2 regions of the Rothia sp. HMSC061C12 genome follow, and region 1 is predicted to be linked to the other one. Evidence: riboswitches for the same ligand, from Rfam matches in the RefSeq annotation. Region 1 holds a riboswitch; the other holds the start of a gene.
What was found. Region 1 has a riboswitch for S-adenosylmethionine ahead of HMPREF3055_RS06260 (bifunctional o-acetylhomoserine/o-acetylserine sulfhydrylase). Riboswitches for the same ligand answer to the same signal wherever they lie in the genome.
Positions count from the first base shown of each region.

Region 2: it holds a riboswitch for S-adenosylmethionine, as region 1 does, so the genes downstream of both, HMPREF3055_RS06130 (methylenetetrahydrofolate reductase) here and HMPREF3055_RS06260 (bifunctional o-acetylhomoserine/o-acetylserine sulfhydrylase) in region 1, are expected to answer to the same signal.

Region 1 is NZ_KV821872.1:1,940-7,162, forward strand. Features, by position in the region: gene HMPREF3055_RS06250 (MerR family transcriptional regulator) at 1-267, opposite strand, end outside; gene HMPREF3055_RS06255 (homoserine O-acetyltransferase MetX) at 622-1,935, opposite strand; gene HMPREF3055_RS06260 (bifunctional o-acetylhomoserine/o-acetylserine sulfhydrylase) at 2,125-3,471, opposite strand; SAM riboswitch class IV at 3,575-3,687, opposite strand; gene HMPREF3055_RS06265 (ABC transporter ATP-binding protein) at 4,028-5,014, shown strand; gene HMPREF3055_RS06270 (ABC transporter permease) at 5,101-5,223, shown strand, end outside.
Region 2 is NZ_KV821868.1:8,968-14,190, reverse strand. Features, by position in the region: gene HMPREF3055_RS06140 (aldo/keto reductase) at 1-9, opposite strand, end outside; gene HMPREF3055_RS06135 (ATP-binding cassette domain-containing protein) at 46-1,656, opposite strand; SAM riboswitch class I at 2,154-2,270, shown strand; gene HMPREF3055_RS06130 (methylenetetrahydrofolate reductase) at 2,388-3,293, shown strand; gene metE (5-methyltetrahydropteroyltriglutamate--homocysteine S-methyltransferase) at 3,444-5,223, shown strand, end outside.

The DNA of each region.
Region 1 (5,223 bases):
ATCCTCAATCTTCTGACGGGCACGCTCCATCACATCAATGGATAGGGCGTGGTCGTCCGGATTGCTCAAAATCGTGCGAATGTCGGCAAGACTCATGCCGGCCTGACGGCAGGTAGCAATAAACCGTGCTGCGGAGATAGACTCCTCATCAAAAATACGGGTTCCGTGAGCATCACGGGGCACCGCAATGAGCCCCTCTTTTTCGTAATATCGCAGGGCGTGGGTGCTCACCCCCAACTGCTCCGCTACCTCTTGAATACTTACCACAGCGTTAATGCTATGGGGTTAGAGCTGGTCTAAAGCAAACCGAGAACCTTTACCTTCCGGTGCAACAGGAGGTTACTTCGCGATATCTCGCGGAGGTTTCGCAAAACACCCGAAAAACCGGAAAATATTCCCTGACTTGGCATAACACTCTTCATAAAGATAGAAAAAATGCCGGACACTCGCATCATACGAACGCCCGACATTTTATTACATAACCCTATGGGTGAAGGTTAATTCACGGTGGGCGGAAGGACAGTTGAGAATACCCAGTCATTCCCTCACAATCCCACACCCACTGTTTGGATAAAACAACATTCAGCAGGATGCGTGAAACGCCTTCGGGCGCCGGTCGAGTTAGCGATTAACAGCGCCGTACAGACGAGTCATCGATTCCAAAGCTTCACGTTCACGCTGCGCCTCACTCGGGGCGGCGGATTCATCTTCAACGCCGAGGGCGCGCGCCAGAATCTTCTCCACCTGCTTCGCCTCAATCAAGAAGCCGTCATGGCCGTGGTTCGACTCGATAATGTCCACGGGCACCGGGGTGGGAAGCGCCTCCGCCAGGCGGTGCGACTCGTGCGGGAAGAACAGACGGTCCGTGTTCACCGCCGCAATCGTCCACTCGCAATCGGTGTGCGCCAGCGCCTGCGCCAGGGTGCCGCGGCCACGCGCCACGTCGTGCGAAATCAGTGCCTCGTTCACTGCCAGGTAGCTGTTTGGGTCAAAGCGCTCAACCAGCTTGGCGCCGTGGTGGTCCAGGTAGCTTTCGATAGCGTAGCGGCCACGAGGCTCGCCCAGAGAACCGCCCACGGTGCTTTCGCCGCGGTTCTCCTCGCGGCCGAAGCGGTGCTCCAGCTCGGCGGGGCTACGGTAGGTGGTGTGCGCGATACGGCGTGCCAGGGCAAGACCGGTTACCGGCGCGGGGCCGTTGTAGTAGTCGCCGCCGGCAAAGTTCGCGTCGGAGCGAATCGCCAGGTTCTGCGTGTGCGCCCAGGAAATCTGCTCGGCGGTGGCCGAAGGACCGGAGGCGATGACCGCGCATCCGCGCACCAGTTCGGGGTTGGTTGCGGCCCATTCTACGGCGCGTGCGCCCCCGAGGGAACCGCCGATGACGTAGCGGAAGCTCGTGATGCCCAGGGCCCGGGCCAGACGCGCCTCAGCACGCACCGAGTCGCGGATGGTGACGAGCGGGAATCGGGATCCCCAGTGCTCGCCGGCGCCCGGGTAGCCTTCGGGAATGATGCTGGCCGGACCGGTCGAACCGTAGCAGCCGCCCAAAATATTGGGGGCAATCACGAAGTAACGGTTGGTGTCCACGACCGAGCCGGGGCCGACGACGCCTTCCCACCAGCCGTCCGATTCGATAGCGCGAATCAGCGGGGCGGGCATGTCCGGGGTGGGCACGCCGCGGGAGACATGCGTGTCACCGGTGAGTGCGTGCAGGATGAGGATGGCGTTATCGCCGGTCTCGTTGAGGGTACCCCAGGTTTCGTAACCGATGGTCACCTGCGGCAGAGTCACGCCGGACTCGAGCTCCAGGTCGCCGATGTTCAGCTGACGCAGATAGCCTTGCGCTTCGGGGTGCTCGGTGCGGGTGCCCGCCACGGGGATGGGTGCGGTGACAGGCTGGCTGGTAGTGCCGGACTGGCTAGTGCTCTGGGTGGTCATGGGGTTCCCTTCACTGGGTTGGTCGGCGAGGTGGTGCCGGGTGTGAGCGGGGTACTCGTCTGTGGGTAGAAGAAGCAACAGGTTGGGCGGCAGCAACGCCGCACAGTTACAACATGCTCCGTAACGGGGAATCCGCAGGTGGACCGAAAAGCCGTAGCTTGCCGGTCCACCTGCGGGTTGCATCACCGTTTAGGAGAGGGTGTCGAAGCCCAGCTGCAGGTCGGCGAGAATGTCGTCGATGTTCTCGATACCGACTGCCAGGCGGACGAAGTTCGGGTACACGCCAATCTTCTCCAGTTCCTCAGCGGAAAGCTGGGAGTGGGTGGTGGAGGCGGGGTGAATCACGAGCGAGCGTACGTCACCGATGTTCGCCACGTTGGAGTGCAGCTTCAGGGCGTCCACGAAGTCGCGGGTCTCCTCCAGGGTTGCGTCCTTGAGGGTGAAGCCGAGCACCGCACCGGGGCCCTTGGGCAGGTACTTCTGTGCACGCTCGTACCAGGGGGAGGATTCCACGCCAGCCCAGATAACCTTGTCGACCTGCGGGTTTGCTTCGAGCCAGCGGGCGACCTTGGTGGCGTTCTCAATGTGGCGTTCGATGCGCAGGGAGAGAGTCTCCAGACCGATGCCGATGTTGAAGGCGTTGGTCGGGGAGATTGCGGCGCCGGTGTCACGCAGCAGGGAGACGCGCGCCTTCAGGATGTAGGAGAGGTTCGCGCCGAACGCGGAGTCCTTACCCAAATCGCGTGCGTAGACCAGGCCGTGGTAGCCGGGGGCGGGCTGGTTGAACTTGGGGAACTTCTCGGGGTCTGCACCGTAGTCGAAGTTACCGGAGTCAACGATCACGCCGCCGATGGAGGTGCCGTGGCCGCCCAGGTACTTGGTGGCGGAGTGGACGACTACGTCTGCGCCGTGCTCGATGGGGCGCAGCAGGTACGGGGTGGGTACGGTGTTGTCCACGATCAGGGGTACGCCGTTTTCGTGCGCGATCTTGGCGATGGGCTCAATGTCGAGCACGTCGTTGCGGGGGTTGGGCACGGACTCGCCGTAGAAGAGCTTGGTGTTGGGGCGGACTGCGGCGCGCCATGCGTCCAGGTCGTCCGGGTCCTCAACAAAGGTGGTTTCAATGCCCAGGTCGGCGAGGGTGTACTTGAGCAGGTTGTAGGTGCCGCCGTACACGGAGGGCGAAGCAACAACGTGGTCGCCTGCACCGGCAATGTTCAGGATTGCGTAGGTAATAGCTGCCTGACCGGATGCCAGCAGCAGCGCGCCTACGCCGCCTTCCAGGGAAGCGATACGGTTTTCGATGACTTCCTGGGTGGGGTTGTTGAGGCGAGTGTAAATGGGGCCCAGCTCGGCGAGGGCGAAACGGTTCGCTGCCTGCTCGGCGCTGTCAAAGACGAAGGAAGTGGTCTGGTAGATAGGTAGTGCCCGAGCTCCCGTTGCGGCATCCGGCGCCTGACCTGCGTGGATCTGGCGGGTTTCGAACTTCCAACCGGCGGGGTTGGCGGGAGTCGGGACGGTAGTGTTGTTGCTCATGCGTGGCTCCTATTGGGGATTCTTAAGGGGCCGCATGCCGACGGTACAGGAATCGTCGTCGAATAATCCTGTCACGATTGATGTACCGGTTTCGGTCACATCGGTCCCGCGCTTGCGTCACGCTTGTGCGTGCCGCCCGGTCTTCACCCAGGGCACCCCACCGCGGAGGAGGGTTGCCGGCCAGCTAGCTGGGGCTTATCGCTGGCGCTCTTGACCTGTTATTTAGAGTGTCATAGGGCACGGGGCGGGGTCAAGGATTTTGTGGGTGCGCGGTACTTTAAGACATTTCATTGCAAAGATGACGTTTTTTAACGTCTGTCATAAAACGCGAACGACGGTGCCGGGGCAATCCGAGGACGAGGCAATCGAGATGCGGAGGCGGACACCCACCATCCACACAGTAACCCCCATCACTTTTATCTACGGTTTTTCGGTACACTGAAATGACACATACACTCACGCAGGGTACAACTCGCTACGGCTCGCTACGCCGTTTATCCTGCTCAGCATCCCTCCGGTATAGGGGCCAGAGGGTCATACCCGAAGGTTACCTACCATGTCTCTTGTTCTTGATGCGGCGCAGCTCAGCCGCGTCTTTGGCAAAGGTGAAAACGCTTTTACCGCCGTCGACCGGGTGTCGCTTCGCGTTAGTTCCGGTGAGATTCATGCCCTCCTCGGCCCCAACGGTGCGGGCAAAACCACCACCGTGCAGATGTGCTCGACCCTGCTCACTCCTACCGGCGGTATCCTCACCGTGAACGGTGTGGATGCTATCGCTCACCCGCAGCGGGCTCGCCGCCACGTGGGCCTCGCGTTGGGCGGGGAGAACGGCTTCTACCCGCGCGCCAGTGCCCGCGACAATCTGCTGTTCTTCGCCGATGTTGCGGGGGTTTCCGGGCGGACCCGACGACACGAGGTGGAGCATGCCCTAGCCCGTGTGGAACTCACCGATGCGGCAACGCAGCCTGTCCAGGAGTTTTCCCGCGGCATGAAGCAGCGCCTACATATTGCCCGCGCCCTGCTCGGCTCCCCCGCCCTGCTCCTGCTGGATGAGCCGACCAACGGGCTCGACCCCGATATCGCCCTAACCGTGCGAACCCTCATCCGCTCCCTCGCGGAAGACGGCGCCGCCGTTCTGCTGACGAGCCACCTACTCGGCGAAATCGAGGACCTGGCGCACACCATCACCGTGTTAGGCGCCGGTTCCGTCGCCGTGAGCGGCAGCCTCGAAGACATCGCCGCGCACGCCGGCATTGCCGCCACGACCGTGGTACAGGTCGAGGCCACCGCCACCGAGGGCCTTGATACGCTTCGTGGGCTCCTCGGCGATAAGGCTACGGTGCTCTTCGCCCCGCGCGGTTCCGGCTGGGAACTCACCCTCTACTGGCATGGCGAGCGCGCCACGTTCGAGGCGGGCGAGGCGCACCGTATCCTCGCGGAGGGGCTTGCCACCGCACGTATCGGGGCACGGACCGAACCGTACACACGCCCGGCAACCTTGGAAGAGGCATACCTGGCAATGGCGGAGGGGCTCAAGCGATGAACGCTCAGACACGGCGTCCGAAAGACTCCCAGCAACAGAGCCGAGGGGGCGACCTACGGCAGGAGTGCGCCCGTCAGTTGCGGCTCATGGGCTTTAGCCTGCGCCAGTTCCTGACGGTCCCCTACTTCATTCAGCTACTCATCAGTACGGTGCTCGGGTCGGTTATTATTCAGGCTCTTGCGGTGCATGCGGCGGCGCAGAGCTCCGCG
Region 2 (5,223 bases), on a different contig from region 1:
ACGTTCCATGCTTTTAACTCTACGTTGTGCGGGTATGTTACGAGGTTATTTCTCCTCCAGTTGGGAGGCGAAGAGCTTCCTGAAGCGTGATGTGGGGTCGGTCGTTAGGTCCCGGTAGGTTCCTTGCTCCACCACACACCCACCATCCAACACCACCACAGAATCAACACCACGCAACGTCCACGCACGATGAGACACCAACACCACCAAACGCCCAGCAGCAGCCACCTTCAACCGAGCAAAAATCTCCTCCTCAGTCTCAGCATCCACAGCACTGGTCGGCTCATCCAACACCCACACCGGCGCATCCCGAAGAACCACACGCGCCAACGCCAAACGCTGCCACTGACCACCCGAAAGACCAACACCACCAAACGACTCACCCAACTGAGCATCCAAACCACCCTCAAGACCACGCACAAAATCATCAGCACAAGCCACCGACAAAGCCGACCACAAATCAGCATCACCAAGACGCTCAACCGCCGCCTGCGGCAAACCCAGCAGGAGATTTTCACGCACAGTCAGTTCATAGCGGCCGTAGTCTTGACTCACCAAACCAACATTCGCCAACATGTTGTATTTACTCTCAGAAGAAGCACCCTTATACGTTATGCTCCCCTGGGCAATTGGTGTAATTCCAAGAATTGCATTTATTAGCGTTGTTTTTCCCGCGCCCGAGGCACCAACTACTGCAATCATTTGATTATTCATCAGCTCAAGATTAATATCTTTAAGCGCAAAAGACGACGCGCCCTCATACTGAACGGATACATCTTTGCATATAATTTTTGAAATATTTTCATGGTTAGGGTTAGAAGTTTTTATCTCAGAAGCATGGTCGTAAGTATCAGAGTCGCATACCCTTCGGAATTGCTGAACAGATAATGCTCCATTAATAATCTGACCAAATGAATATCCCACCTCTTGGGTCGCGTCAACACAGGCAATGATTCCAATCAGCGATCCGGCCACATACGATATATCGGCGCCTGAATCCACAAGGAAGTACAGGGACGCAAAAAGTAAGACAGAGCAGAGTAGCCCTGCAACTACGGAGATGATTCCTCTAACACTTTCAAGGCTCAATTCCCTACCGGCTGCCCGGCGTCGCCAGGACGCTACGCGTTGCGAGAAAAATCGGGAGCCTCTCATGAGGTGAAGTTCTTGGGCTCGACTCTGAGCCATCAGATTGTCTAGATAGTAGTTCTCTGCCCGATAATCCTCGTACATTAGGGTGTAGATAGCGTAATCACGTTTAGCGAGAATCACCATTGCAATGGCTAGGGGCAATGAACACAGTGCCGCAAAAATTGCTGCCACAATGCTGACGTTCGCGATATTAAGACAGAGAAGTAACACCATTGCGAAGGCACTCACCAGTGTCATAACTGACATGGTGTGAACCTGCAATTCCTGTTTCGATATTGCCTCTCTAGCAGCACGTATATCTTCCTGTGATTTTGTGCTACCTATATCAGATAACGGAAATGTAGATAACCTGTTATTTAACATGCAGTGAACCCGATAATTCACCTTTGATTTGAGGATTAGCATGTTACTTATTACCCAGCGTTGGGCAATAATATTAATTCCAACGACAAGGGCAAGAGCAACGATATAAATCCAGGCCGCGCCACCATTTGAACCGCTCAAGGCTGATACTGTATTACCGATTAGCAAGGATTGGCTCAGGGGAATGCAGGCTATAACGGCTAGTGATAGGGCGGCGCTCACTAGGGTCCCAGGACAGGTTTTCCAGGCTAGGCGGAAAGACCAGAGTATAGAAGAAAATAGCTTTTTCATTCTCACCACGCTCACAAAATCATATTGAACTCATCTTTGAGTCCTGAAACTCCTCGATGAGCGGACATCAAAACACTACCCGTGCCTTATTAGTTACCCTACCCCTCAATGAAATGTAAAACACACATATCCGTGCGTGTCCAAGAATATTAAGCGAACGTATCTGCGATAGTGCCGGGCATTCAGGGGTCAGCCGACAGCCCTACCCGCAACACCTCCAGCCGCCCTTTGTCATAGTCGGTCATATTAAGTTCATATTTCGCCCCAATGTCATGTCCAGAAATATTAGGGCATCAACCGCCGTGCCCCTTGCACGCCCTCGGAGGCGGTGGGTAGAGTAAAAGCGTTATCTATCAAGAGCGACCGAGAGATCTGGCTCGTCGACGTCGCAGCAACCTCGCCAGTATCCCCCACCTTCACGGTGCAGGGTACGGACAAGGTGCTCCCGCCAGAACCGATAGAGAAGAATACCCTTCGGCACCCCTTGATGAGTCGTACCTGCAAACCGGTACAGCGCATCCTGCAGAAGAATTCGCGCACCCTCACGGTGCGTATCTATCGGGTGAACACGAAGGATGGTTATGACGACAGTTCACCCGGCTCTTTCTTTTGAGCTGTTCCCTCCGCGCTCACACGCAAGCTGTGAGTCGCTACTCCACACCATTGCGGAGCTTGAGGGTACCAACCCCGACTACGTTTCGGTCACCTATTCAGGTGACGCGAAGCGCCGTCAGAAGACGCTGGCGCTGCTCGACCACCTGGTGCACGAAACCTCCCTCACCCCGCTGGCTCACCTGATTTGTGCAGGCCATTCGGTGCATGAGCTGGAGCGTGCGGTCCGTCTGATTCTGGGTCTGGGCGTGCGCGGCTTCCTGGCGTTGCGCGGTGACGTGCAGGAAGGTCAGGTTTCTGAGCTTCCCTTCGCCCGCTACCTGGTCGAGCTGATTCGCCGCGTGGAACGCGAAGATTTTGCCCACCTGGCGGCTGGCAAGGTGTCGATTGGTGTGGCGGCGTACCCGCAGAAGCACCCGGAGTCGGCATCCCTGTTGCAGGATATTGAGATTCTGCTGTCGAAGCAGCGTGCCGGCGCGGATTTCGCGATTACTCAGGTGTTCTTTGAGGATGAACGCTATAGCGCCCTGGTCGATTCGGCGCACCTGGCAGGCGTGGATATTCCGATTATTCCGGGCATCATGCCGGTGACCTCCCTGAAGCGCCTGCGGAACCTCTGCCAGATGGCGGGCATGGAAGTCCCGACGGACCTCGCCTACGCCCTAGAGACGGCGACCAGCAACGCAGAGCTGCACCGCATCGGCGTGGACTACGCACTGAACCAGTGCTGCGCCGTGATGGATGCGGGCGCACCGGGCCTGCACTTCTTCACCTTCAACGAGCATGCGGCGGTGCTGGACGTTCTGGACCAGCTGGACCTACCCCGATACAGCAACCGTTTCTCTCAGCCGCTGAGCGAACTGGAATACGCCTAACCCAACCCGTAACGCTCCTTGTCGGATGCGTTCCCATTGTCTCCCCCGCAAATATTCCGGGAGTTACAACCTCCGTTTCACCGCCCACCGCTGGGTGGCGAAATACCGGAACTGACTCCCCTATCTATCCCCAGTAAAGGAAAAAATATTATGTCGAACACCGCATTCCCCGCCGCAACCATTGTTGGCTACCCCCGCGTGGGCCGCTTCCGCGAGCTGAAGAAGGCTCAGGAGGCTTTCTGGAAGGGCAAGGCAACCCTGCAGGAGCTGCAGGACACCGCCGCTGACGTGCAGCGCACCTACTTCGAGCGCGTGACCGCTGCGGGTCTGAAGGCTGATAACTACTCGATTCCGGCGACCTTCTCCTACTACGACCAGGTGCTCGACGTGGTTCGCCTGTTCACCCTGGTTCCCGAGCGTCTAGCTGAGGCTAAGGATGCACGCGGCCTGCTGGATCTGCCCGGCTACTTCGCACTGGCGCGCGGTACCGAGACCCTGCCTCCTCTGGAGATGACCAAGTGGTTCGACACCAACTACCACTACCTGGTGCCCGAGATTGGTGCCGGCACCGAGATTAAGCTGAACCTTGAGGCTATTGACGAGCAGCTCGAGGTCGCTCAGAAGGCTGGCGTGAAGGTTCGCCCGCAGATTGTTGGTCCCCTGACCCTGCTGCTGGGCGCTAAGGCTGAGCAGGGTTCCGCTGAGGACTTCTCCCCCGTTGACCGTCTGGATGAGTTCGTTGCAGCGTACGCTCAGGTGCTGGAGCAGCTGGCTGAGCGCGGTGTTGAGTGGGTTCAGCTGGATGAGCCGGGCCTGACCGTGGACCGTGCCGACAACGCGAAGGTTGCCGAGCTTGCCGAGCGCACCTACCGTGCCCTGGCTGCCGCTGAGAAGCGCCCGCAGATTCTGGTGACCAGCCCCTACGGTTCTCTGCGTGAGAACCTGCCGGCACTGCTGGGTACCGGCATTGAGGCCCTGCACCTTGACCTGGTGCACGGCGTGTACTCGAAGGCTGAGCTTGAGTCCGTTTCTGCCGCCGGCGTGCACCTGGTTGCCGGTGTTGTGAACGGCCGCAACGTATGGCGTGCCGACGTTCGCGCGGCTCTGAAGACTCTGGAGGCGCTGCCCGGCGCATCCGAGGGCGCCGTGTCGGTGTCCTCTTCGACCTCCCTGCAGCACGTGCCGCACGACCTGGCTCTGGAAGACCCCGCCGAGGTTCCCGTGGACGGCCTGGCATTCGCTGACCAGAAGGTCGCTGAGATTGCTCTGCTGGCTCGCGGCCTGGCTGAAGGTGAGGCCGCTGTCGAGCCGGAGCTGAAGGCTGCCGACGAGGCACTGGCTCGCTTCGCCGCTGACCCGCGCAAGCACAACGACGAGATTCGTGCTCGCGCCGCCGCTGTGACCGCTGAGGACTTCAACCGTCCGACCATTGACGTTCGCCGCGCGGCTCAGGCCGACCTGAACCTGCCGAAGCTGCCGACCACCACCATCGGCTCCTTCCCCCAGACCGCGGAGATTCGCCGCCACCGCGCGGAGGCTCGTGCGGGCAAGATTTCCGCTGAGGAGCTGAACGGCTTCCTGCGTGACGAGATTGCCTCGGTCATCAAGCTGCAGGAGGAGCTGGGCCTGGACGTGCTGGTTCACGGTGAGGCTGAGCGTAACGACATGGTTCAGTACTTCGCTGAGAACTTCGACGGTTTCGCAACCACCCGCCACGGCTGGGTTCAGTCCTACGGTTCGCGTTGCACCCGCCCCTCGATCCTGTTCGGTGACGTGAAGCGTCACGGCGAGGGTCTGCGCGGTGAGGCGTTCACCGTGCCGTGGAGCTCCCACGCACAGTCGCTGAGCGACAAGCCGGTCAAGGGCATGCTCACCGGCCCGGTAACGATTCTGGCGTGGTCCTTCGTGCGTGACGACCAGCCGCGCCGCG